Regions from separate parts of the Paenarthrobacter sp. NPDC057355 genome, predicted to be linked through region 2. Evidence: riboswitches for the same ligand, from Rfam matches in the RefSeq annotation. Region 2 holds a riboswitch; each other region holds the start of a gene.
What was found. Region 2 has a riboswitch for thiamine pyrophosphate ahead of thiD (bifunctional hydroxymethylpyrimidine kinase/phosphomethylpyrimidine kinase). Riboswitches for the same ligand answer to the same signal wherever they lie in the genome.
Positions count from the first base shown of each region.

Region 1: it holds a riboswitch for thiamine pyrophosphate, as region 2 does, so the genes downstream of both, ACFUOZ_RS11370 (ECF transporter S component) here and thiD (bifunctional hydroxymethylpyrimidine kinase/phosphomethylpyrimidine kinase) in region 2, are expected to answer to the same signal.
Region 3: it holds a riboswitch for thiamine pyrophosphate, as region 2 does, so the genes downstream of both, thiC (phosphomethylpyrimidine synthase ThiC) here and thiD (bifunctional hydroxymethylpyrimidine kinase/phosphomethylpyrimidine kinase) in region 2, are expected to answer to the same signal.
Region 4: it holds a riboswitch for thiamine pyrophosphate, as region 2 does, so the genes downstream of both, thiO (glycine oxidase ThiO) here and thiD (bifunctional hydroxymethylpyrimidine kinase/phosphomethylpyrimidine kinase) in region 2, are expected to answer to the same signal.

Region 1 is NZ_JBHVAL010000008.1:89,401-95,138, reverse strand. Features, by position in the region: gene ACFUOZ_RS11400 (Na+/H+ antiporter subunit D) at 1-1,297, shown strand, start outside; gene ACFUOZ_RS11395 (Na+/H+ antiporter subunit E) at 1,294-1,860, shown strand; gene ACFUOZ_RS11390 (monovalent cation/H+ antiporter complex subunit F) at 1,857-2,135, shown strand; gene mnhG (monovalent cation/H(+) antiporter subunit G) at 2,125-2,514, shown strand; gene ACFUOZ_RS11380 (DUF4235 domain-containing protein) at 2,617-2,877, opposite strand; gene ACFUOZ_RS11375 (NUDIX domain-containing protein) at 2,903-3,592, opposite strand; TPP riboswitch at 3,765-3,900, shown strand; gene ACFUOZ_RS11370 (ECF transporter S component) at 3,977-4,597, shown strand; gene ACFUOZ_RS11365 (ABC transporter ATP-binding protein) at 4,597-5,738, shown strand, end outside.
Region 2 is NZ_JBHVAL010000001.1:773,982-779,719, reverse strand. Features, by position in the region: gene ACFUOZ_RS03590 (Rne/Rng family ribonuclease) at 1-1,592, shown strand, start outside; TPP riboswitch at 1,678-1,776, shown strand; gene thiD (bifunctional hydroxymethylpyrimidine kinase/phosphomethylpyrimidine kinase) at 1,767-3,305, shown strand; gene rplU (50S ribosomal protein L21) at 3,649-3,957, shown strand; gene rpmA (50S ribosomal protein L27) at 4,017-4,280, shown strand; gene obgE (GTPase ObgE) at 4,433-5,738, shown strand, end outside.
Region 3 is NZ_JBHVAL010000019.1:68,913-74,650, forward strand. Features, by position in the region: gene ACFUOZ_RS17885 (glucose-6-phosphate dehydrogenase) at 1-130, opposite strand, end outside; gene ffh (signal recognition particle protein) at 242-1,825, shown strand; gene ACFUOZ_RS17895 (alpha/beta fold hydrolase) at 1,887-2,609, shown strand; gene thiC (phosphomethylpyrimidine synthase ThiC) at 2,597-4,411, opposite strand; TPP riboswitch at 4,407-4,514, opposite strand; gene ACFUOZ_RS17905 (amidohydrolase family protein) at 4,599-5,681, shown strand.
Region 4 is NZ_JBHVAL010000002.1:305,357-311,094, forward strand. Features, by position in the region: gene ACFUOZ_RS05335 (DUF3107 domain-containing protein) at 1-85, shown strand, start outside; gene ACFUOZ_RS05340 (hypothetical protein) at 121-423, shown strand; gene ACFUOZ_RS05345 (thiazole synthase) at 509-1,306, opposite strand; gene thiS (sulfur carrier protein ThiS) at 1,310-1,546, opposite strand; gene thiO (glycine oxidase ThiO) at 1,581-2,825, opposite strand; TPP riboswitch at 2,817-2,937, opposite strand; gene thiE (thiamine phosphate synthase) at 2,965-3,648, shown strand; gene ACFUOZ_RS05365 (NINE protein) at 3,723-4,673, shown strand; gene ACFUOZ_RS05370 (RNB domain-containing ribonuclease) at 4,786-5,738, shown strand, end outside.

The DNA of each region.
Region 1 (5,738 bases), on a different contig from region 2:
CCTCGCGGTTCTGATTTATGCGACAGGCCAAGGCATGGCTGACGGCGACCAGGAAGCGCCCGTTTCGATCTTCCACCCGACGTATCTCATCCTGGTGGCGGGCGTGTCCAATGCCTTCCTCACAGGTGATCTCTTCAACCTCTACGTCGGCTTTGAGATTCTGCTGACAGCAAGCTACGTGCTTATGACCCTGGGTGGCACCGGTCCGCGCATCCGGGCCGGCGTCACGTACGTGGTGGTCTCAGTGGTGTCGTCCGTCCTGTTCCTGATCGCCATTGCCATGATTTACGGGGCCACCGGAACCATCACGATGGCCGACCTGGCCGTCAAGCTGGCGGAACTGGACCCCGGCACGCAGAACCTGTTGCACGTGATGCTGTTGGTGGCGTTCGGCATCAAAGCGGCTGTCTTCCCCCTGTCGTTCTGGCTTCCCGACTCCTATCCCACGGCGCCGGCGCCCGTTACAGCGGTGTTCGCCGGCTTGCTGACCAAAGTAGGCGTTTACGCGATGGTCCGGACTGAGACACTGCTGTTCCCCGGGGATACCCTCAACGTCCCTTTGATGGTGGTGGCACTGCTGACGATGGTGGTTGGCATATTGGGTGCCTTGGCCCAAAGTGACATCAAACGTCTTCTGTCCTTCACCCTGGTCAGCCATATCGGGTACATGGTGTTCGGGCTGGCCATCAGTTCCGTGTCCGGCCTGGGCGCAGCGGTGTTCTACGTCGCGCACCACATCACCGTGCAGACCAGCCTGTTCCTGGTGACGGGTCTGATCGAGCGTCGTGGTGGCAGCTCCTCCATTGACCGGCTTGGCGGCTTGGCCAAGCTCTCGCCCTTGTTGGCGTTGCTTTTCTTCGTTCCGGCCATGAACCTGGCAGGCATTCCACCGTTCTCCGGGTTCCTTGGGAAGCTGGGGCTTCTGCAGGCGGGCGTGGAGCTTGGTACGCCTCTGGCGATCGTGCTGGTAGTGGGCGGCGTCGTCACGAGCCTGCTGACCCTGCTGGCCATCGCAAGGGTGTGGAACAGGGCTTTCTGGCGCAAACCTGAAGATGCCGAGTACCCGGACCCCGTGCTGCTGACCCCCGGGAACATCGGAGTGCTGCCGCGGACCATGGTGGGTTCAACGGCGGCATTGGTCGTGTTCGGTGTGGCTTTGACGGTCTTCGCCGGTCCACTCTTCCAGATTGCGGACGGTTCAGCTGAAATCATGTTGGACCGCTCGGCCTACATCCATTCCGTGCTGGGCGACGCCGTCGAAGTGCCGCCCCTGCCTCAGAACAGTGGTGCGAAATGAGCCGCAAACCGACCTCGTTCCGCACGGAACTGCCGCTTCTCATCTGGTTGGTCATCGTGTGGGGTGCGCTGTGGCGGGACTTCAGCCCGGGCAACCTGCTCTTCGGCGCCCTGATCGCCGTGCTGGTTGCCAAGTTCTTCTACCTCCCGCCCGTGGAGCTCAGCGGCAGGTTCAATATCCTGCGTGCCATTCCGTTCGCCGTGGTCTTCCTCGCGAAAGTGGTGGCAGCGAGCTTCGTGGTTCTGTACCTGGCGGTGGTCAAGGGGCCCAAGGTCCGGAGCGCCGTCGTCGCTGTTCCCCTGCGGAGCCATTCGGACCTCATGGTGACTGCAACAGGTCACGTTATATCGCTGATCCCCGGATCACTGGTGGTGGAGGTGGACCGTTCGACGTCGACGCTGTACTTGCACGCACTCAATATTTACGGGGAAGCGGACATCGCCAAGATACGTCACGAAACGCAGGGTATTGAGGCCGGGCTGATCCGGATTATGGGGACCCGGGAAGAGGTTGAGGCACTGAAGGCCGAACCTCGTGCCGGCCTGGAAGGGGCAGCGCTGTGAAGGAATTTGTTCTGGTGGCTACGGCGGTGATCCTTAGCCTCGCAGCTGCAGGCGCCATCATCCGCATTGCGATCGGGCCGTCCCTGTTGGACCGCGTCCTGGCCTCCGACGTCCTGCTGGCTATCGTGGGCGCAGCGCTTGCCGTGGACATGGCGGTAAACCGGCACCTCAACAATCTGGTGTTGCTGGTGGCCCTTGCGATCATTGGATTCATAGGCTCGGTGACGGTTGCCCGCTTCGTGGCCGAGAGGAGGGAACACAGCAATGAATCCTGATGCCTCCGGAGTAGATGTGGTCATCGACGCCGTCACCGTGGTGTTCCTTATTGTCGGTGCGCTGATGTCCCTTGGCGCGGCGATCGGCCTGCTGAGGTTCCCGGACCTGATGAGCCGCATGCACGCAGCCACCAAGCCGCAGGTGCTCGGCCTGTTCCTGATGCTCTCAGCCATCGGCCTGCAGATGCGCACCTGGTGGGTGTGGCCGGTCCTGCTGGTGGCGTGGATCTTCCAGCTCCTCACGGCGCCGGTGTCCGCGCACATGGTGGGCCGCTCCGCCTACCGGACCAAGCACGGACACCGCGAGAAGCTCACCAAGGATGAGCTCGAAGCCGTGGTCCAAAGGGCTGCTGCCGGCCAGGAGCCCCTGGAACCTTAACAGCAACTGGAACCTTAACAGCAACGCGGGGTCACTTATGGCCCGTCCCAAGGGGATATATGGGCCATAAGTGACCCCGCGTTGCTTTTGCGGGTGTGGTGCTTAGACGATGTCCTGGGACTTGGCGAAACGGGCAATGGCCCGCTGCGTCCCCCGGCTGGTGAGGACCTGGATGACCGTGCTCACGAAGGCGGAAATAAGCGCGAAGGTCAGGGCCGAGCGCAGGCTCGTCTCCACGTCGTCGTTGCCTGTGGGCGGCTTGTTGCCTGTGGCCTTTTCCCAGCCTTTGTTGACGAGTTTGGTACCGACAAAGCCCGCGCCGAGGCTTACCCCGGCGCCCAACAGCTTGAAAAAGAGGTTCATGCCCCCAGCCTAGCTGTATGGCAGGCTACCCGCGGTTCTCCCGTTCCTTGAGAAACGCAGTCAAGGAACCTACCGGGGCCAGCACCGGAACCACCGGGTGTTCGGCCGACCAAACAGCGTCCACGGAGTCGAAAGCCTCGATTTCCTTCAGCAGGTAATACGTGGGCGGCATCAACTTGAGCCTGCCTTCGGCTTCGGAAGCCAAAATCGCGCTGACCGGCATCCACAGCGATTGCCACGCCTCCGTGGTCTGATGCCGGGGCTGTGCTTCCGGTGCGGGCTTGGCGACGTAGAAGTAGGTGTCAAAACGCTTGGGCATGTCCACGGGAGTGATCCAGTTGGCCCACGGGCGCAAGGCAGCGGCCTCAATGGCAAGCCCCGCCTCTTCGTGGACCTCGCGGATGGCTGCAGCCAGGACAGTTCCCGAGGCATTCCGGGCTTGGGTTGGATCCGAGGCAATCGAGCTTTGCGCCCAGTCGGCAGCGTGGCGTTGGAGCAGCTCCGTCGGGTAATCCCATCCGGCCTGATCCGCCTTATCCACCCGGCCTCCGGGGAACACCACCATTCCCGCAGCGAAGTCCATGGTGCTGACCCGGTGTTGGACGAACGCCTCAAGCCCGGAAGGGGCATCGCGGAGCAGGATCACGCTGGCTGCGAGGGGTGGCTCGGACACTGGCGTGGCGTCGGGGAGGTTGGAACCGGGAACATCCGTCATGCAGCCATTCTTGCAGGGTGCGTTGCCTGGCCTGCTCTGCGTGCCACGGGCGAGGAATGGGGCGCAGAGCGGGCCTCGCAACGGCAAGGGCGGAATGTGACCCCGTCTGGCCGCCCACCCGGACTCCCTGGCACGCCAAGGTGTAAACTGAACCCGCCCATCAGGGCAGATTTGATAACGACAGGGGAGCGCCGCCGTCGAATCCTGCACCACGCAGGAGACGCGAGGGCGCTGAGAGTGCGGACAGCCGCAGACCCTCGAACCTGATCCGGTTAGTACCGGCGCAAGGGAGTCGAGCTTCTCAGAGTGTCCGGGTCCGGACGGCGCATGCCGTTTGGAAGCCGGGGAGCACTTTCCCCTCCTGTAACCTCAGGAGGCAGAAAAATGACCACGGTAAACGTGAAGAAGACCAGTTACAGCTGGCGTGTTGTAGACATCGTGGTGGCGGCCCTCATCGCCATCGCCGGCGGCGTGATCTTCTGGGCCTGGTCCCAGGGCGCCGCGATCGTATCCATTCCCATGAACGCGGCCTACCCGCCGCTGACCGGCCTGATCGCCGGCGGCTGGATGATTCCCGCGGTCCTTGGCATGCTCATTATCCGCAAGCCCGGCGCAGCCCTGTTCTGCGAGGCTGTGGCCGCCACCGGCGAACTCATCATGGGCTCGCAATACGGCACCACCGTGCTCATCTCCGGTGTCCTCCAGGGCCTCGGCGCCGAGCTCATCTTCGCGGCTTTCCGTTACAAGAAGTTCAACCTGCCCGTTTCATTGCTGGCCGGTGCGGGCGCCGGACTCTTCTGCGGCCTTAACGACTCCTTCCTGCCATGGGGCTGGAACATCGCCTACGAGGCAATCGACAAGCTGACCTACATCACCTTCACCACGATCTCCGGCGCCATCATCGCAGGGGCCCTCTCCTGGGTGGCCACCCGCGGTCTGGCGAAGACGGGCGTTCTGAGCTCCTTCGCCTCGCGCAAGGCCGCCTCGGAGCCCGTCTTCAGCTGATGCCCGCCACACACAGCGGCTCGGTCAAGCCTGCCGCCATTTCCGCCGAGGGGTGGGGGTGGCGGCATGCCGGCCGTTCCACGCCTGCCATCCAGGGCTTGGACCTTCGGATCGAACCGGGGGAGCGGGTCCTGCTGCTGGGCCCGTCAGGGGCCGGCAAGTCCACGCTGCTGCACGCCCTGGCCGGGGTGCTGGGTGACGAGGAAGACGACTCGGACGAGACAGGTTCGCTGTTGATCGACGGCGTTACACCCCGTGAGTCACGTGGCCGCGCCGGGTTGATGCAGCAGGACCCCGAAACCCAGGTGATCCTCTCCCGCGTGGGCGACGACGTCGCTTTCGGTGCGGAGAACCTGGCCGTGCCGCGGGATGAGATCTGGTCCCGCGTGCATGAAGCGCTCGACGACGTCGGCTTGCGTACCGCTGCGGGCGGCGGTTTGGCGCTGGACCACCCGACGGCGGCACTTTCCGGCGGCCAGAAGCAGCGGCTTGCGCTGGCGGGCATTTTGGCGATGCGGCCCGGGTTGATCCTGCTCGACGAACCCACGGCCAACCTCGATCCCGCAGGCGTCCTGGAGGTCCGGGATGCGGTGCGCCGCTGCCTGGACAAGACGGGCGCCACGCTGGTGGTCGTGGAGCACAGGGTGTCCGTGTGGAAGGACCTGGTGGACCGGATCGTGGTCCTGCAGCCCGGTTCTGCCGGTGGTGGAACGCTGCTGGACGGACCGCCGGACCAGGTTCTCACCAAGGCACGGTCAATGCTGATGGCAGCGGGCGTGTGGGTCCCCGGTTACGTCCCTGCGACGCGGGCGCGGACCCAGGCGGACGGTCCCAACCAGCTGCTCCTCGCAGCCCAGGACCTGGCCGTTTCGCGGGAAAAGCCCAAGCGGAAGGGCTTCAGGACCATCCCGCCCGTTCCCGCGCAGAAAGACATCACCGCCCAGGTCAGGGCAGGCCAGGCTTTGACCATTACCGGGCCGAACGGTGCCGGCAAATCGACCTTTGCGCTCACGTTGGCCGGCCTTCTGGCGCCGGTGGACGGCACGGTGAGTGCCGGCGTCGAGCTTTCGGAAGGAGCGGGCATTGACCCGTACAAGTGGAAAGCTGATCAGCTGATCTCACGGATCGGAACAGTTTTCCA
Region 2 (5,738 bases):
TCAACCGGCTCCGCGCGCAGTGGGAAGGTATCGAAGGGCAGGCTTCCTCCACCAAGGTGCTTGCGCCGGAGCTGCTCTACGGCGAACCGGACCTCACCATCAAGGTGGTCCGCGACGTCTTCAACGAGGACTTCTCCAAGCTGATCGTTTCCGGTGACGACGCCTGGGACACCATCGAGGCCTACGTCACCTACGTTGCTCCCGACCTGGTGGGCCGGCTCGAGAAGTGGACCAAGGACCAGGACATCTTCTCCGCTTGGCGCATCGACGAGCAGATCCACAAGGCACTCGAACGCAAGGTCTTCCTGCCCTCCGGTGGTTCGCTGGTCATCGACCGCACCGAGGCCATGACCGTGGTGGACGTCAATACCGGTAAGTTCACCGGCAGCGGCGGCAACCTGGAAGAGACAGTCACCAAGAACAACCTTGAAGCTGCCGAGGAAGTAGTCCGGCAACTTCGCCTGCGTGACATCGGCGGCATTATTGTCATCGACTTCATCGACATGGTCCTCGAATCCAACCGCGACCTTGTGCTGCGCCGCCTGGTTGAATGCCTGGGCCGCGACCGTACCAAGCACCAGGTTGCTGAAGTGACCTCGCTCGGTTTGGTACAGATGACGCGCAAACGCATGGGCACCGGACTCCTTGAAGTTTTCGGTGAGCAATGCGAGCATTGCGCAGGCCGCGGTGTCGTGACGCACGACGAGCCCGTGGAGCACCGCCGTGCCAACGTTGTGGCCGCCGAGCAACACCGTCCCAACACCGAGGCTCAGCAGCCCACCGCCCGCACCGAACGCAAGCGCCGCCGCGGCAAGGGCGGAGCGCAGGGTGCGGCAGAGGCGCCGGCCCAGGCCCACTCGGCACCCGCCCCGGCCGCACCGGCTGCCCACCCGGAACCGCAGGATCCTGCGCGCCAGGCAAAGGCCGAAGCGACCCGTGCGGCGCTGGCAACTATTGCCGCCGCTGCGCATGCTGCCCACCTGCACGACGACGAAATTCACAAGGCCGAAGAACTGGCCCGGGCTGCAGGACAGCACGACGCCGGCGCAACGTCTGTGCCTCCTGTGACCGCGGATGCTCCCGCGGACCAGGCCGCAGAGGCCCATGAGGCCGCGGTCCGGGAAGCACGCTCCACCCCGGTGCTTCGCTTTGGCGGTGAAGAAGTTGCGTTGCCGTTCGTTGAACACCACGACGAGCCGCAGAGCTCCGAACCGGCCATGAGCCTGGACCGTTTGGCCGAGGCGTTCTCGCACCTCGGGGCAGCCCCGGCGGTCGAGGAAGAGGGCACCCAGGAAAGTGCAGCGGCGGCTGCTCCCAAGGCTGCAGCGGCCCCGGCCGCGGCAGCTTCGGCACGGGTTCCCGCAGCCGAGGAAGCTCCTTCGGCTTCGCGTGGCCGCCGGGGCCGCCGGAACCGCAGTGCCAGCAGGGCACAAGGGGCAGCCAACGAGACCAGCGTTGAGCACCACGAGGAAGCTGCTTCGGCTGCCCAGGGTTCAGCCCACGAGTCCAAGGCGCCGGCAGAACCGGTCAGGAAGCCGGCTTCAGAGGAACCCATCATCCTTGGAGTCGGCGTGCCTGCTTCCGAGCTCTGATCGACCCAGCGGTTTCAAGGGCCCTGTAATATCCGCCAGGAGCGGGCATTGCGGGGCCCTTGCCTTTACCGGTGCGTTAGGCTGGGGGACTGACACGGGGTGCCAGGCGTTGGGCCGGGCTGAGATCCAGACCCGTTGAACCTGTCCGGTTAGCACCGGCGAAGGGATGTCCTCATGGCTGAGTTGTCATATTCCTCTGTATACCCGTTGGTGACGGACCGCAGGCAGACCCCGCGGGTACTGAGCATTGCAGGCTCCGATCCCTCCGGGGGAGCCGGAATCCAGGCGGACCTGAAGAGCATTGCCGCGCACGGCGGCTACGGAATGGCTGCCATCACTGCCCTGACTGCACAGAACACCCATGGCGTCAGCGCGGTGCACGTACCCCCGGTGGAGTTCCTGCGGCAACAGTTGACCGCGATCAGCAGCGACATTGCCATCGATGCCGTCAAGATCGGGATGCTGGGGGACGCAGAGGTGATTAATGAGGTCCGCAGGTGGCTCGAGGAAGTGCGTCCCGCCGTCGTCGTCCTTGACCCGGTGATGGTAGCCACCAGCGGTGACCGCCTCCTGACGGAGACGGCAGGGGATGCTCTTCGTTCCCTGCTTCCCTTGGCGGACCTCATCACGCCCAACCTGCCGGAGCTTGCCATGTTGTTGGGCGAGCCCGAGGCGCCCGATTGGGCTTCGGCCCTGGAGCAAGGCAAGCGACTGGCCGCAGAATGCGGCAACACCGTGCTGGTCAAGGGCGGTCACTTGGCGGGCTCGGAATGTCCGGACGCGTTGATCAACACCGGTGGCTTGTTGCGACAGGACATCGTGGAGGTAGCCGGACCACGGATTGACACAAAGAACAGCCATGGCACTGGGTGCTCGTTGTCTTCGGCGTTGGCCACGGTCCAGGTACGTGAGGGTGACTGGGAAGCGTCGCTGCGGGACGTAAAACCCTGGCTGCTCCAAGCGCTGAGGGGTTCAGCTGAGTTGGAGGTTGGCGGAGGCAACGGGCCTGTGGACCACTTCCACCATCAGCGCAAGCTCAGCAGCGGCGGGTTCGCAGCCACGTTGTGGAAAGAAGCCGTCCCTGAGCTTGAAAGAATCCACGAGCTGGACTTCATCCAGGAACTGCAGTCCGGGCAGCTGCCGGAGACGGCATTCAGCTACTACCTGGCACAGGACGCCATCTATTTGAACGGCTATTCCAGGGTGCTTGCCCGGGCAGCTGCCTTGGCGCCCACGGAAGAGGAACAGCTGTTCTGGGCCAAGGGCTCACAGCAATGCCTGGAAGTTGAATCGGAGCTGCACAGGAACTGGCTGAGCACCCGTGAGGCGTCGGACGTGACCGGGCCGGTAACCAAAGCCTACGTGGACCACCTGCTGGCCGCTTCGATGTCGGGCAGCTACGCAGTGGTCCTGGCCGCAATCCTGCCTTGCTACTGGTTGTACGCGGAGGTGGGGCAAAAACTCCACACAGCTTTTGTGGAGGCCGGGGCGTCAGCCGCCCATCCTTACGCGGAGTGGCTGAGGACCTATGCCGACGAGGCCTTTGCCGCCGCTACCCGCGAGGCCATCACGTTTACCGACGCCGCGGCAGTCGCAGCCTCGGGCCGTGAGCGGGCAGACATGCTCGAGGCCTTCCGGCAGTCCTGCCGCTACGAGACCGCGTTCTTCGATGCTCCCCGGCTTTACGCCCCGGGCCATGCGGCAATCCGGTAGCAAAGCCGGCTTACTCCGCGCGCCGGATCGCGTGAAGCGTTGCCGAACCCTGTAGGCTGTATGGGCACGGTGCCGGGAGAGTCCGTTACGACTCGTGACGCAAGTCACGTGGCAGCCTCCGGATCCGGCCTCATTTGCAGCTGAGGGTCAAACTAGCGTAATCTTGATCTTCGGTGCTTACGCCAACACTTGGGTTATGCCCCGTGGAATTGTTCATGGGATGACTCGCGGGCTTCGAACAGAAGTCCACGGCGTTGAGGCACAGCGTGAACCCAGCCTGATTTCCGGCTCAGGGTTCCGCACGCAAATTTAGTTATAAACGTCGAGAGAAGTGAGTACCCAAGTGGTGTACGCGATTGTCCGCGCAGGCGGCCGCCAAGAAAAAGTTTCCGTTGGAGACTACGTAACGCTGAACCGCGTCCCCGGTGGAGCCGGCAGCACGCTTGAGCTGCCCGCCTTGCTCCTGGTTGACGGCGACAAGGTCACCTCCGCTGCTGCGGAACTGGCCAACGTCAAGGTTACGGCTGAAATCCTCGAAGACCTCCGTGGTCCGAAGATCGTCATCCAGAAGTTCAAGAACAAGACCGGCTACAAGAAGCGTCAGGGTCACCGTCAGGAACTGACCAAGATCAAGATCACCAGCATCGCGTAACTTTCGTTACCGCTGTTCAGATTTTCAGTTTCCCAGAAATTTAGAGGCAGGCATTTCAGATGGCACACAAAAAAGGCGCGAGTTCCACTCGCAACGGTCGTGACTCCAACGCACAGTACCTGGGCGTCAAGCGTTTCGGTGGTCAGGTAGTTTCCGCCGGCGAGATCATCGTCCGCCAGCGTGGAACCCACTTCCACCCCGGTGCAGGCGTCGGCCGTGGTGGCGACGACACCCTGTTCGCCCTGCAGGCCGGTGCGGTTGAGTTTGGTACTCGCCGCGGCCGTCGCGTAGTGAACATCGTTGCTGCTGCAGCTGCAGAGTAACAACAAGTTCTGAACCGGTGGAGCGGGCCAAACGGCCCGCTCCACCGTTCTTTTAACCGCATTACAATCGACTAGGGCGCCCCGGGCGCACTGGTTTTGCAACAGCGCTGGCAACAGCAACAACGCTGGAAACAGCAACTGAGGAGATCCACGTGGCGAGCTTTGTAGACCGGGTAGTACTGCATGTATCCGGCGGAACCGGCGGCCACGGCTGTGTCTCCGTGAAGCGCGAGAAGTTCAAGCCGCTCGGTGGTCCCGACGGCGGCAACGGCGGCAATGGCGGCGACGTCATCCTCCGCGTCTCCGCGCAGACAACCACTTTGCTGGACTACCACCACGCACCCCACCGCCACGCCACCAACGGTGGCCCGGGCATGGGGGACTGGCGCGGTGGCAAGAACGGCGAAACCCTCATTCTTCCCGTGCCTGACGGCACTGTGGTCAAGACCAAGGACGGCGAGGTCCTGGCCGACCTCGTCGGCGAAGGCACCGAGTACGTTGCAGCCGCTGGTGGCCAGGGAGGCCTCGGCAACGCGGCCCTGTCATCGCAGAAGCGCCGGGCCCCTGGTTTCGCGCTGCTCGGCATCGAAGGCGAATCCAGCGACATCGTCCTGGAACTGAAGTCCATTGCCGACATCGCACTCGTCGGTTTCCCGTCCGCCGGCAAGTCCAGCCTGATTGCCGCCATGTCCGCCGCGCGCCCGAAGATTGCGGACTACCCCTTCACCACCCTGATTCCCAACCTCGGCGTGGTGGAAGCAGGCGATGTCCGTTTTACCATCGCCGATGTCCCGGGCCTCATCGAAGGTGCCAGCGAAGGCAAGGGCCTTGGCCACAACTTCCTGCGCCACGTCGAGCGTTGCGCGGCTCTTGTCCACGTCCTTGATTGCGGCACCCTGGAATCCGACCGCGATCCTTTGTCCGACCTCGCCATCATCGAAGCCGAGCTTGAGAAGTACGCGGTGGACATGAGTTACGCCGGCGCCGACGGCGAAGTTGTTCCGTTGAACGAGCGCCCCAAGCTGGTTGTCCTGAACAAGGTGGACCTTCCTGACGGCAAGGACATGGCAGAGTTCGTCCGTCCCGACCTTGAAGCACGCGGTTACCGCGTCTTCGAAGTATCGGCGACCAGCCACGCGGGCCTGCGCCAGCTCGGATTCGCCATGGCTGAGATCGTCAAGGCCGCGCGCGACGCCGTCCGGACTGCGCCGCCGAAGGTGGCTGCGCCGGTCCTGCGGCCACGTGCCGTCAACGAATCCGGCTTCAGGATCCGCCGTGAGGAAAAGAACCTCGAACCGCTGTTCCGCGTCCTGGGCGAAAAGCCCGTGCGTTGGGTCAAGCAGACCGACTTCACCAACGAGGAAGCCATCGGCTACCTGGCCGACAGGCTCGCGAAGCTTGGCGTTGAGACTGAGCTGTTCAAGGTCGGCGCCAAGCCCGGCGACACCGTGGTCATCG
Region 3 (5,738 bases), on a different contig from region 2:
CCACCAGCTTCAGGCCCGGCGCCCGTCCGGCCGCCAACAGTCCCGCAAGCCCGGGAAGGAGCAGCCTGCCTGTCAGGTCCCCGGACGCGCCGAGGATGAGCAACGTTTTTACAGTTGTTTTACTGGTCACTGTGCCAGCATGCCACCTTGTCAGCGCGACTTGGTACCCTAGATAGTCGAGTCCCGTGGATAACGCCGGACCGGCAACCATTCGTAGACCATCGAAAGAAGTGCACGGCGCGTGTTCAATTCACTCTCTGACCGGTTGACAGCAACCTTCAAGAACCTTCGTGGCAAGGGCCGCCTCACCGAGGCTGACGTCGATGCCACAGTTCGGGAGATCCGCCGTGCCCTTCTGGACGCGGACGTCGCCGTGTCCGTCGTCCGCGAGTTCACCGGGCGCATCCGCGAACGTGCCCTTGGCGCCGAAGTTTCGGGGGCTTTGAACCCGAGCCAGCAGATCGTCAAGATCGTCAACGAGGAACTCAAGGAGATCCTCGGTGGCGAGACCCGCCGTATCCGATTGGCGAAAACCGGCCCCACCATCATCATGCTGGCCGGCCTTCAAGGTGCCGGTAAGACCACCCTTGCGGGCAAGCTGTCCAAGTGGCTCAAGGCCCAGGGGCACAGCCCCCTGCTGGTGGCGTGCGACCTTCAGCGCCCCAATGCAGTGACGCAGCTCCAGGTTGTTGGGCAGCGTGCCGGTGTCCCGGTCTTCGCCCCGCACCCCGGCGCCACGTCCTCCGAACTTGAGCACCCCGCCGGTGACCCGGTTGCCGTAGCCAAGGCCGGTGTCGAAGAAGCGCGCCAGAAGCTTCACGACGTCGTGATCGTTGACACGGCCGGCCGCCTCGGTGTCGACGCCGAGATGATGGACCAGGCCCGCCGGATCCGCCAGGCGATCATTCCCAACGAAGTTCTTTTCGTTATCGACTCCATGATCGGCCAGGACGCCGTAAACACGGCGATGGCCTTCGATGAAGGCGTCAACTTCACCGGCATCGTCCTTTCCAAGCTCGACGGCGATGCCCGCGGTGGTGCCGCGCTGTCTGTAGCGTCGGTTACCGGCAAACCGGTCATGTTCGCGTCCACGGGTGAAGGCCTGGACGACTTCGAACTCTTCCACCCGGACCGTATGGCCTCGCGCATCCTGGACATGGGTGACGTCGTCACCCTGATCGAACAGGCTGAGAAGGCCTGGGATAAAGAAGAAGCTGCCCGGATGGCGAAGAAGTTCGCTGACCAGGAAGACTTCACCCTGGACGACTTCCTCGCCCAGATGCAGCAGATCCGCAACATGGGCTCCATGAAGAAGATGCTCATGATGATGCCGGGTGCGCAAAACATCCGCCAGCAGCTGGAGAACTTCGACGAAAAAGAAATCGACCGCGTCGAGGCCATCGTCCGCTCCATGACGCCGCATGAGCGTGTTGCCCCCAAGATCATCAACGGTTCCCGCCGGGCACGTATCGCCAAGGGCTCGGGCGTCCATGTTTCCGAGGTCAACGGGCTGCTGGAGCGTTTCGCCCAGGCGCAGAAGATGATGAAGAAGCTGGCCCAGGGTGGCGGCATGCCGGGTATGCCCGGAATGCCCGGCCTTGGCGGTCCCGGTGGGGGACGCAAGAATGGCAAGAACGCCCCGAAGAAGAAGGCACGTTCCGGCAATCCGGCCAAGGCGGCCCAGGAGTTGCGCGATGCCGAGGCCAAGCGGGCCAACGCAGCTTCGGCAGCTCCCACGGGTGCAGCGTTTGGTCAGGGCGCAGCAGACTTCGATCCGTCATCGTTGAACCTTCCCAAGGGTTTCGACAAGTTCCTCGGCAAATAACCGCGCTGACATTCCCAACCTGCACGGGTTGGATGTCAGAGCCGTCGCATAGGCTGAACCAATGCAGAAGCAGCGCGTGGTCTTCCTCCATGGAGTGGGCAGTTTCGGTGCTGCGGCGTGGCCGAAACAGCACGGAATGGCGCTCCGCTACGACGCCTTGTTTCTGCGAAGGCACGGCTTTGATCCAGTGGCCGAGCCCGTCGAGTCCGACGTAGCAGCCGATGTGGCCATTGTGATTGAGGCCTTGGCTGATTCCGGGGGTGGTCACGTGGTGGCTCATGAGCAAGGAGCCATCCCGGCCATGCTGGCAGCTGTGGATCGCCCGGACCTTGTCCATTCACTCGTCGTGGTGGAACCGGCCTGCTTGTCGTTGACAGCGGAGCTTCCGGCCACGGCTTCCCACCGGGCCCTGATGGAACCGCTGTACGAGGTTCGGGGCCAGCTCAACGACGCTGATTACCAACGCGAGTATTACCTGCGTGCCTTTTCTGCTGAAACGGGTGGCTTGGAATCCCTTGAGGCACAGCGCGCGGCTCGCCGCCTAAGGCTGCAGGCGCCGCCTTGGGAGGCCCCGCTGCACATCGTTCCCGGAGTGCCCACCTTGGTCCTGACCGGTGGGTGGGAACCCTTGTATGAGGAAATTGCGGCGTACCTCCAGGAGACCGGTGCCCTTCGCCGCGTTGCAGCTGGCGGGCACCGGCCCCAGGATTCATCCGACGGGGATCACATCATCCGCACCTTTGTTGCAGACGTGGAGCGGACGCGCTCACTTCAGGCGTCCTGAGTTCGAGGAACCTGAAGCTCCGGCAAGTACACCTTCGCGCCGGAGGCCAGGAATTCGGCACTCTTTTCCTGCATTCCGCTGTACATTTCTGCGATCGCCGCTTGGGATTCTGCCGAGCCGTACTCATCGCGGATGTCCTGGCTGATGCGCATGGAGCAGAACTTGGGGCCGCACATTGAGCAGAAGTGTGCCGTCTTGGCAGGCTCTGCCGGCAGGGTTTCGTCGTGGAAGGACTCCGCCGTGACCGGGTCCAGGGACAGGGCAAACTGGTCCCGCCACCTGAATTCGAACCTGGCCTTTGAAAGGGCATCGTCCCGTTCGTGGGCGCCGGGGTGCCCCTTGGCCAGGTCAGCGGCGTGGGCCGCGATCTTGTAGGTGATCACGCCTGTCTTCACGTCGTCTTTGTTGGGCAGGCCCAGGTGTTCCTTGGGTGTGACGTAGCAGAGCATGGCTGTGCCGTACCGGGCAATCTCAGTGGCACCAATGGCGGAGGTGATGTGGTCGTAGCCTGGAGCGACGTCGGTGACCAACGGTCCCAGTGTGTAGAACGGGGCGCCCTTGCACAGTTCCTGCTGGCGCTCCACGTTCTCCCGGACCAGATGGAACGGAATGTGACCGGGACCCTCCACCATGACCTGCACGTCGTATTCCCAGGCACGCTGGGTCAGCTCGGCCAGAGTATCGAGTTCGGCAAACTGTGCGGCGTCGTTTGCGTCGGCCGTCGCGCCCGGGCGCAGGCCGTCTCCCAAGGAAAACGCGACGTCGTACTTGGCGAAGATTTCGCACAGCTCGTCGAAGTGCGTGTAGAGGAAGTTTTCCTGGTGGTGGGCCAGACACCATCCGGCCATGATGGAGCCGCCTCGGGAGACGATGCCCGTGACGCGGTTGGCGGTCAGCGGCACATACCTCAGCAGCACACCGGCGTGGATGGTCATGTAGTCCACGCCCTGCTCGCACTGCTCGATCACGGTGTCGCGGAAGATCTCCCACGTGAGCTTGTTGGCTTCACCATTGACCTTCTCCAGCGCCTGGTAGATGGGCACCGTGCCGATGGGTACCGGGGAGTTCCGGATGAGCCACTCGCGGGTGGTGTGGATGTCGTCGCCGGTGGACAGGTCCATGACGGTGTCCGCGCCCCACTGGGTGGCCCACTGAAGTTTGTCCACTTCTTCGGCGATGGAACTGGTGACGGCCGAGTTTCCGATGTTGGCGTTGATCTTCACCAGGAAGGCTTTGCCGATGATCATGGGCTCGGACTCGGGGTGGTTGATGTTGTTGGGAATGATCGCCCGGCCGGCGGCGACTTCGCTCCGGACCAGTTCAACGTCGCAGTTCTCCCGTAACGCGACGAACTGCATTTCGGGGGTCACCACGCCATTGCGTGCGTAGTGCATCTGGGTGACGGTTTTGCCTTCGACGGCGCGGCGGGGCACGGGCTGCGCCCCCTTCCACTCCGCAGAGGCCGCGCCTCGCCGCAAAGCCGCCTTGCCGTCGTCGAGCAGGTTGCGTTCGCGGCCCGTGTAGGGTGCGGTGTCGCCGCGGGCTTCAATCCAGGCGGCCCTGAATGGTTCGAGCCCTACTACGGGATCGCTCCCGGGGCCGGCCGTCCGGTAGACCTGCAACGGCGCGTTGGCCTGGCCGTTGGGGGAAGGCTCAAGCGAAATTTCGGTCACCGGAACGCGGATGCCGCTGGCAGGGTCTTCGACGTAGGCGAGCGAATGGGACTTCAAGGACTGCGTAACAACCGTGTCTTCGACAGGGCTGTTTTGGGTAGGGCTGTGCTGTGTTTTGGTGGTGCTCAAAGGATTACTCACTTCCTTCGCCGGCATTACCCGGACAGGTTCAACGGTCGCAGGCTGCCTCAGCCCGATCTCAGCCCCTGCAAGGGCCCCCGTGTGGTCGTAGACGAAGCTACCACAGCTGCCATGGGGCGCCCAGTCACATGAAGGCGGCACCTGCAGGGGCCCCGGCGCGGACTAGGATTTTGGCATGTCCAACATCATCGAATTCACCGGACCAGTGCTCGTCGCCGCGGATCAGGAACGACGTGGTATGTGGTCCGTTGGAGGCACGCTGACCTTCCAACGTCCGTCAGGGCAGCCGGAGAAGGTGCTCGATGGCTGGGTCCTCCCCGGATTTGTTGATGCCCATTGCCACATCGGCTTGGGCCCCGGCGGCGCGGTGGACGAGGCCACTACCCTCGCACAGGCCCAGGCGGACCTGGCCGCCGGGACTCTGCTCATCCGCGACTGTGGATCGCCCAGCGACACACGGTGGGTGCAGCAACGGGAGGACTTGCCTCGGCTGATCAGGTCCGGCCGCCATATCGCCCGAAGCCGCAGGTACCTGCGCGGGCTGGGTCACGAGATTGAGCCGGAGCAGTTGGTGGAGACCGTTCGGAAGGAAGCGCGCGACGGCGACGGTTGGGTGAAATTGGTCGGGGACTGGATCGATCGCGGCATAGGTGACCTGGCGGCCTCCTTTCCTGCCAGGACCGTAAGGGACGCCGTCCGGGCTGCGCACGACGAGGGCGCCAGGGTCACGGCGCATTGCTTCGCGGAAGAGACCATCGATGACATGCTCGATGCCGGTATCGACTGCATCGAACACGCAACGGGTCTGTTGCCACGACACATCCCCAGGCTCGTGGAGCAGTCCGTCCCGATCGTTCCCACGCTGGTCAACATCGCCACCTTCCCGGATATCGCTGCCCAGGCCGCGCCAAAATTTCCTGAATACGCCCACCACATGACGCGCCTCTGGGAGCGGCGGCGTGAACGTGTGGTGGAGGCGTACGAAGCCGGAGTCGCCATCTACACCGGTACGGACGCCGGGAGCGTCATCAGACATGGCCGTATTGCCGACGAAATGAACGAACTGCACGACGCCGGCCTGCCGCCGGCCGCGGTCCTTGACGCCGCCACGTGGGGCGCCCGGAAGTGGCTGGGCGCCGAAGCCATCAGCGAAGGGGCGAGTGCCGACGTCGTGATCTGCCACGAGGATCCGCGCCGGAACGTCAGTACCGTTTCGGCACTCAAACACGTCGTCCTGCGAGGGCAGCTGATCCGCTAGGAATAAATTGAAGCTTCAAGTAATTTAGATAGGTAGAACGTGCCGAAAGGCGGCCGC
Region 4 (5,738 bases), on a different contig from region 2:
CCAGATCATCGTTCCCGGAAACGTGCTGGGCTATGTGGAGATCGGCGCCGAGGAAGTCCGCCGGGTCGGCTTCGGCGCCCTCTGACACTCTTCCGCCCAACTGCCGCTTAAGGAGTTCCCATGCTTTCCCTCGTCATCGTGGTCCTGGCCACTGTTGCCACTGGTTTCATTGTGTGGGCAAACGATAAGCGGCACATCAGGTACGGAATCGCACTGCCCGCCGGTGTTTCGGCCTGTGTCGGCGCGCTGAGCTGGATAGCCTTCATCAGCGCCGGCCTCGGCTACCAGCCGGGTGCCACCTGGATCCCCTGGGTCCTGCCGATTGTGCTCGGAACCGCCGCAGCGGCGGGAGTCGTGGTTTATCTTGGACGCACACGCACCAAGCACGACACTGAAGCGCTGACCAAGGCGCTAAGGCTCTAGGGCTTAAACAAAACAATGACCATCACCCCGCGGGGTGATGGTCATTGTTGTTTGTTGCCAGCGTGTTTGACGCCGGGGCCCGACGTTAGAGGAACTCCGCCCGGCCTTCCATCGCGGAGGATGCCAGCGCGTGCTCACGACGGGGAATCCGGCCCGCCTGCTTGGCAAGCCTGCCGGCGATGACAGCGTGCTTGAAGGCCTGCCCCATCTGGACGGGGTTCTGCGCCCGGGTCACGGCGGTGGCCAGCAGGACAGCGTCGCAGCCCAGTTCCATCGCAAGTGCGGCATCCGAGGCAGTGCCGATCCCCGCGTCCAGCACCACAGGGACGGAAGCGCGCGACACAATCAGTTCGATGTTGTGCGGGTTCAGGATGCCAAGTCCTGTTCCAATAGGTGACCCTAGCGGCATGACGGCCGTGGCACCCAAATTCTCCAGGCGCAGCGCAAGGACGGGATCGTCGTTGGTGTAGGCGAACACCTTGAAGCCCCGGTTGACCAGTTGCTCTGTTGCTTCGACCAGCTCAACGGCATCGGGCAGGAGCGTGTGTTCGTCCGCTATGACTTCCAGCTTCACCCAATCTGTCTCCAGCGCCTCTCGCGCCAGTTCTGCCGTCATCACCGCGTCTTTGGCCGTGAAACAACCCGCCGTGTTCGGAAGGACACGGATGTTGTTGTCCACCAGGAGCTGAAAGAGCGAACCGGTTTCCGCGGTCGAATAGCGCCGCATGGCCACGGTTGTGAGCTCGGTTCCGGAAGCCAGGAGCGCCGCTCCCAGACCATCAAGGCTGGGGGCGCCTCCGGTTCCCATGATCAGCCTGGAGCCCAGTTCGACGCCGTCGATCACCAAAGCGTCCGCGCGGATTTCCGTATTTGCCTGCGTCATTGTTCAGCCTCCCTGTACTGCGGTCACGAGTTCGAGTTCGTCGCCGTCGGCCAACGCAGTGGCCGCCCATTGGCTCCGGGGTACCACCTCGGAGTTCCGGGCGACGGCGACACCCAGCTTTCCGCCGTCGGCCGCCTGTCCGCGGTGGTCCAGGGCACGGCCGGTGACGGCGGTGACCAGGCTGCTGACAGAGGCGCCGTCGAGCACTTCGTGCACGGCGCCGTTGAGCTTGATGTTCATACTGTTTCCTTGCTGTGGAGAAAGCAACGCGGGGTCACTTATGGCCCCCTGAAGGGGTTTCCATGGGCCATAAGTGACCCCGCGTTGCATTGAAGCGGTCAGGGCGGAAGATGGACCAGCGCGGGTCGGTGGAACCGGAGATCAGTTGTCCCACGATCTCAGCGGCGACGGGAGTGAGGAGGACACCGTGCCGGAAGAAACCCGTGGCGATCAGCAGGCCTTCGACTTCCCCCGTGGAGTTGCCCACGCGGCCCAGCAGCGGGGCATTGTCCGGAGTCCCGGGACGAGCCCGGGCCGTTGCCTCAAGGAGTTCAAGTTCGGCAACCGCAGGCACGAGCATCTGGGCGTCACGCAGGAGTTGGTAGACGCCACCGGCCGAGACGGCGTTTGAGGTCGCTGACAGACTATCCTCGCGCTGGGTAGCGCCGATCACCACGGTTCCATCCTCCCGCGGGACGATGTAGACGGGCACTCCGCGAACCATGCCACGGACCGTGGCGGTTACCAGCGGGCGAAGGTGGGTGGGCACGCGCAGCCGAAGGATGTCTCCGTAGACCGGCCTGACCGGAAGGCTGAGCTCCTCCGGAAGGGCTTCCAAGTCAGGAGCGCCCAGCCCGTTGGCTACTACGGTCTCGCCCGCAACGACAGACTGTCCGGAATCAAGTTCCACTCCGCAAACACGGTCGCCGTCCCACAACAATCCACGGGCAGACTCCCGCACTGCGTAGCCGTCACCGGCCCCCTGCACCCAGCTGCCATCGTTCGGTAAGTGCGCAGCCAGCCCGGCCAGCAGCTGCCCGGCCAGCTTGCGTGGATCCACCTGGTGATCGGCGGGAATGTCGAAGGCACAGGATATTTGCGGGCTCAGGAGTGGTTCGCGGTTCCTTGCTTCACGCAAGGACAGCGGTTCGACCTCCAGACCCGCCGCAAGCTGAACCGTGCGAAGGTCCGCGAGCGCCCGGCGGTCCGCAGCGTCGGCACCCACGGCGAGGGTCGGCGTCGTGCTGTATCCAGTGGCTTCCACCGGCTGAGGGAGGCCGCCCACGAACGATGGCCACAATCGGGAAGACACGAGCATGAGCTCCAGGAGGTCTTCTTCCTGGTAGTGGAGTTCGCTCACAGGTGCCAGCATGCCGGCGGCGGCGAAGGTAGCGCCGCTGGCGGGCGCCGGGTCGATGAGGGCCACGGAGCGGCCCAGCTTTCGCACTTGATGGGCAATGCCCAGGCCGATGACGCCTCCGCCAATGACAGCGACATCTGCGTGAATGGCTTCTGCCATCTGATTCCTTCCCTACGCCGGTACTAGCCGGATCAGGTCAAGCGGTCGGCTCCTAAGCCCTCTCAGCCGGACGGTCACAATGACGGTCGTCGCGGCTCCCGCGGTACGTGCCCAGTTTAGAGGAACTACTGTGGTTTCCATGACCCAGCATGAATCCCTCGCCTCGGCCCGCCTCTACCTGTGCACTGACGCGCGCAAACGACAAGGCGATTTTGAAGACTTTATGGACGCAGCCTTCCAGGGCGGAGTGGACATCATCCAGCTCCGCGACAAGACGATCGAAGCGGCCGAGGAGTTGGAGTTGCTGGCCGTCCTGCGCAGCGTCGCGGAACGGCATGGGCGGCTGTGGGCAGTGAACGACCGGGCCGACGTCGCCAGTGTTTCCGGGGCTCCGGTGTTCCATGTGGGCCAAAAGGACCTGCCTCTGGAGATCGCCCGCACCTTCCTCCCCGCCCCCGCCGTAATTGGCTTGTCCACCCACACTCCCGAGCAGGTCAATGCGGCCATCACGGCCTCGCCCGGCGACGCGGGACTGGATTACTTCTGTGTGGGCCCCGTGTGGGCGACCCCCACCAAGCCCGGCCGTGAAGCCGTGGGAACCGGCTTGGTCACATATGCCGCGGAGGCGATTAAGCGCGCGGAAGAGACCACCGGCGGGGCCGTCGATTTGCCCTGGTTCGCAATCGGTGGAATCGACCTCGGCAACGTCGAAGAAGTAGTTGCAGCCGGAGCCAGCCGCATCGTCGTCGTCCGGGCCATCACCGAAGCGGAAGATCCGACGGCGGCAGCCAAGTCGCTGCTCGAAGCCCTCGACGCCGCTTAGCTGCAACTCAGCAGACCGCTCGCCTCCGGTCCGCCACCCAAAACCTCGCACCCACACCACTGAAGGAAGTACACGTGAGTTACCCGAGTTACCCGCCCGCGCCCGAAAACGGCCCGGGAGCGGGAGTTCCACCGGTCCCCAACGCACCTGCCCCTTACGGCAGCCGTTATCAGGGTGGGCCGAACACCGGGTATCAACCCACCCCTGATTCCGGCCCTTACGGCACACCGGCCGGTGGCGGAACATCAAAGTCATTCGTGGTCACGTGGATCCTGTCCTTGCTCCTGGGCGGCTTGGGTGTCGACCGGTTCTACCTTGGCAAGATTGGCACCGGCATCGCCAAACTCCTCACCGCCGGCGGGTTCGGCATCTGGTCGATCGTGGACCTCATCATCACGTTGACAGGTAACGCCCGTGACAAGCAGGGCCGCCCGTTGGCCGGCTACCCGGAAAACAAGAAGAAAGCATGGATCATCACCATCGTGGTGTGGCTCGCCGGCCTGATCATTGGCATCATTTCCGCGGTGCTGTCCCTGACGCTCTTCGCCGCCGCGGTCCAGGGGCAGAAGACTCCTGTACCGGTCCCTCCTTCAGCTTCCCAGGAGGCGCCCCTGCCCTCTTCCGGCGCTGCCAGCGACGCAAATTCCTTCACAGTGACCGTGTCCAGTGGGGACACGGTGAAGGTGGGCATCGTTGACTCCCTCTACACCGAGGAAATTCTGGACATGCCCTACCTGGAGCCAGCCAATGGAGGGTTCCTGCTGATGGAAGTTTCCTGGCAAACTGCCACGGGAACCAGCTTCGCGACCGCCACAAACTTTGAAGCCTATGATGCTGACGGCAAGGAGGGCGAACTGCTCTTCCTCACGGAAAGCATGGGGAGCTTCCCGCCGGGGAATGTTGCGGCCGGGCAGTCAGTGCAGGGCATCATTGGCTTTGACATCAAGAAAGGCCCCACCACCATCGTCGTCAACGACCTCTACGGTGAGAAGGCAGCGAGCTTTACGCTGACCCCGGCAGGCTAGCCTCCGACAGCACAGCGGTGCTGCCCACAGAAACCCGTAGTCGCTTGGCGGCTGCGGGTTTGCCTGTTGGGCGTCCAAGACTATCGGCCTGTTTCGGGCTACGCTGATTTTCGTGTCACATCACCGGATAGCGCCCAACGTCGACGATTCATCGGACCAGCTTGCCGCAGCCCTCGCGGCCCTGAGGACAGAGCTGGAGCTGCCCGGTGAGTACCCGGTTGAGGCCGTCCAGGAAGCGAGGGACGCCGTCGAATCCCTTCACCTTCCCGACCGGGACCTGAAGGACATTCCGTTTGTGACCATCGACCCTGCGACGTCCACCGACCTTGACCAGGCCCTGTTCATTGATCGTGCCGGCGAAGGGTACAAGGTGCTTTATGCGATCGCCGATGTTCCCTCATTCGTGGCTCCGGGAGGGGCCCTGGATTCAGAAACGCGGCAGCGGGGACAAACATTCTACGCGCCGGACGGGCGCATTCCTTTGCACCCGGAGATCATCAGCGAGAACGCCGGAAGCCTGCTGGCGGGCCAGGATTCTGGGGCCTTCGTCTGGGACTTCGACTTGGATGCAAAGGCGAAGGTGGTGAACGTTTCCGTCGCGCAGGCCACCGTTCGCAGCCGCGCCAAGTTGAGCTACGCCGGCGCCCAGCAACAGATTGACGACGGAACGGCACCCCCCGTACTCCAACTCCTCAAGGAAGTTGGACTCAAAAGGGTCGAGTTGGAGCGGCTTCGTGGTGGGGCCAGCCTCAACATGCCCGAGCAGGAAATAGTCCACGTGACCGACGGCGGGTACAGGATCATTGCGGCGCCATCCCTGCCGGTGGAGGACTGGAATGCGCAGATATCGCTCATGACAGGGATGGCAGCGGCACAACTGATGCTGGACGGGAAGATCGGCATCCTGCGGACCATGCCTGCCCCCGACGAAAGGTCGCTGCAGCACTTCAAGCGGCAGACGGCGGCCCTCGGCAAACCGTGGGATGGCAAGGTCACCTACGGTGAGTATCTGCGGACGCTGGACGCCTCGGATCCTAAGCAGCTGGCCATCCTGCACTCGGCCGG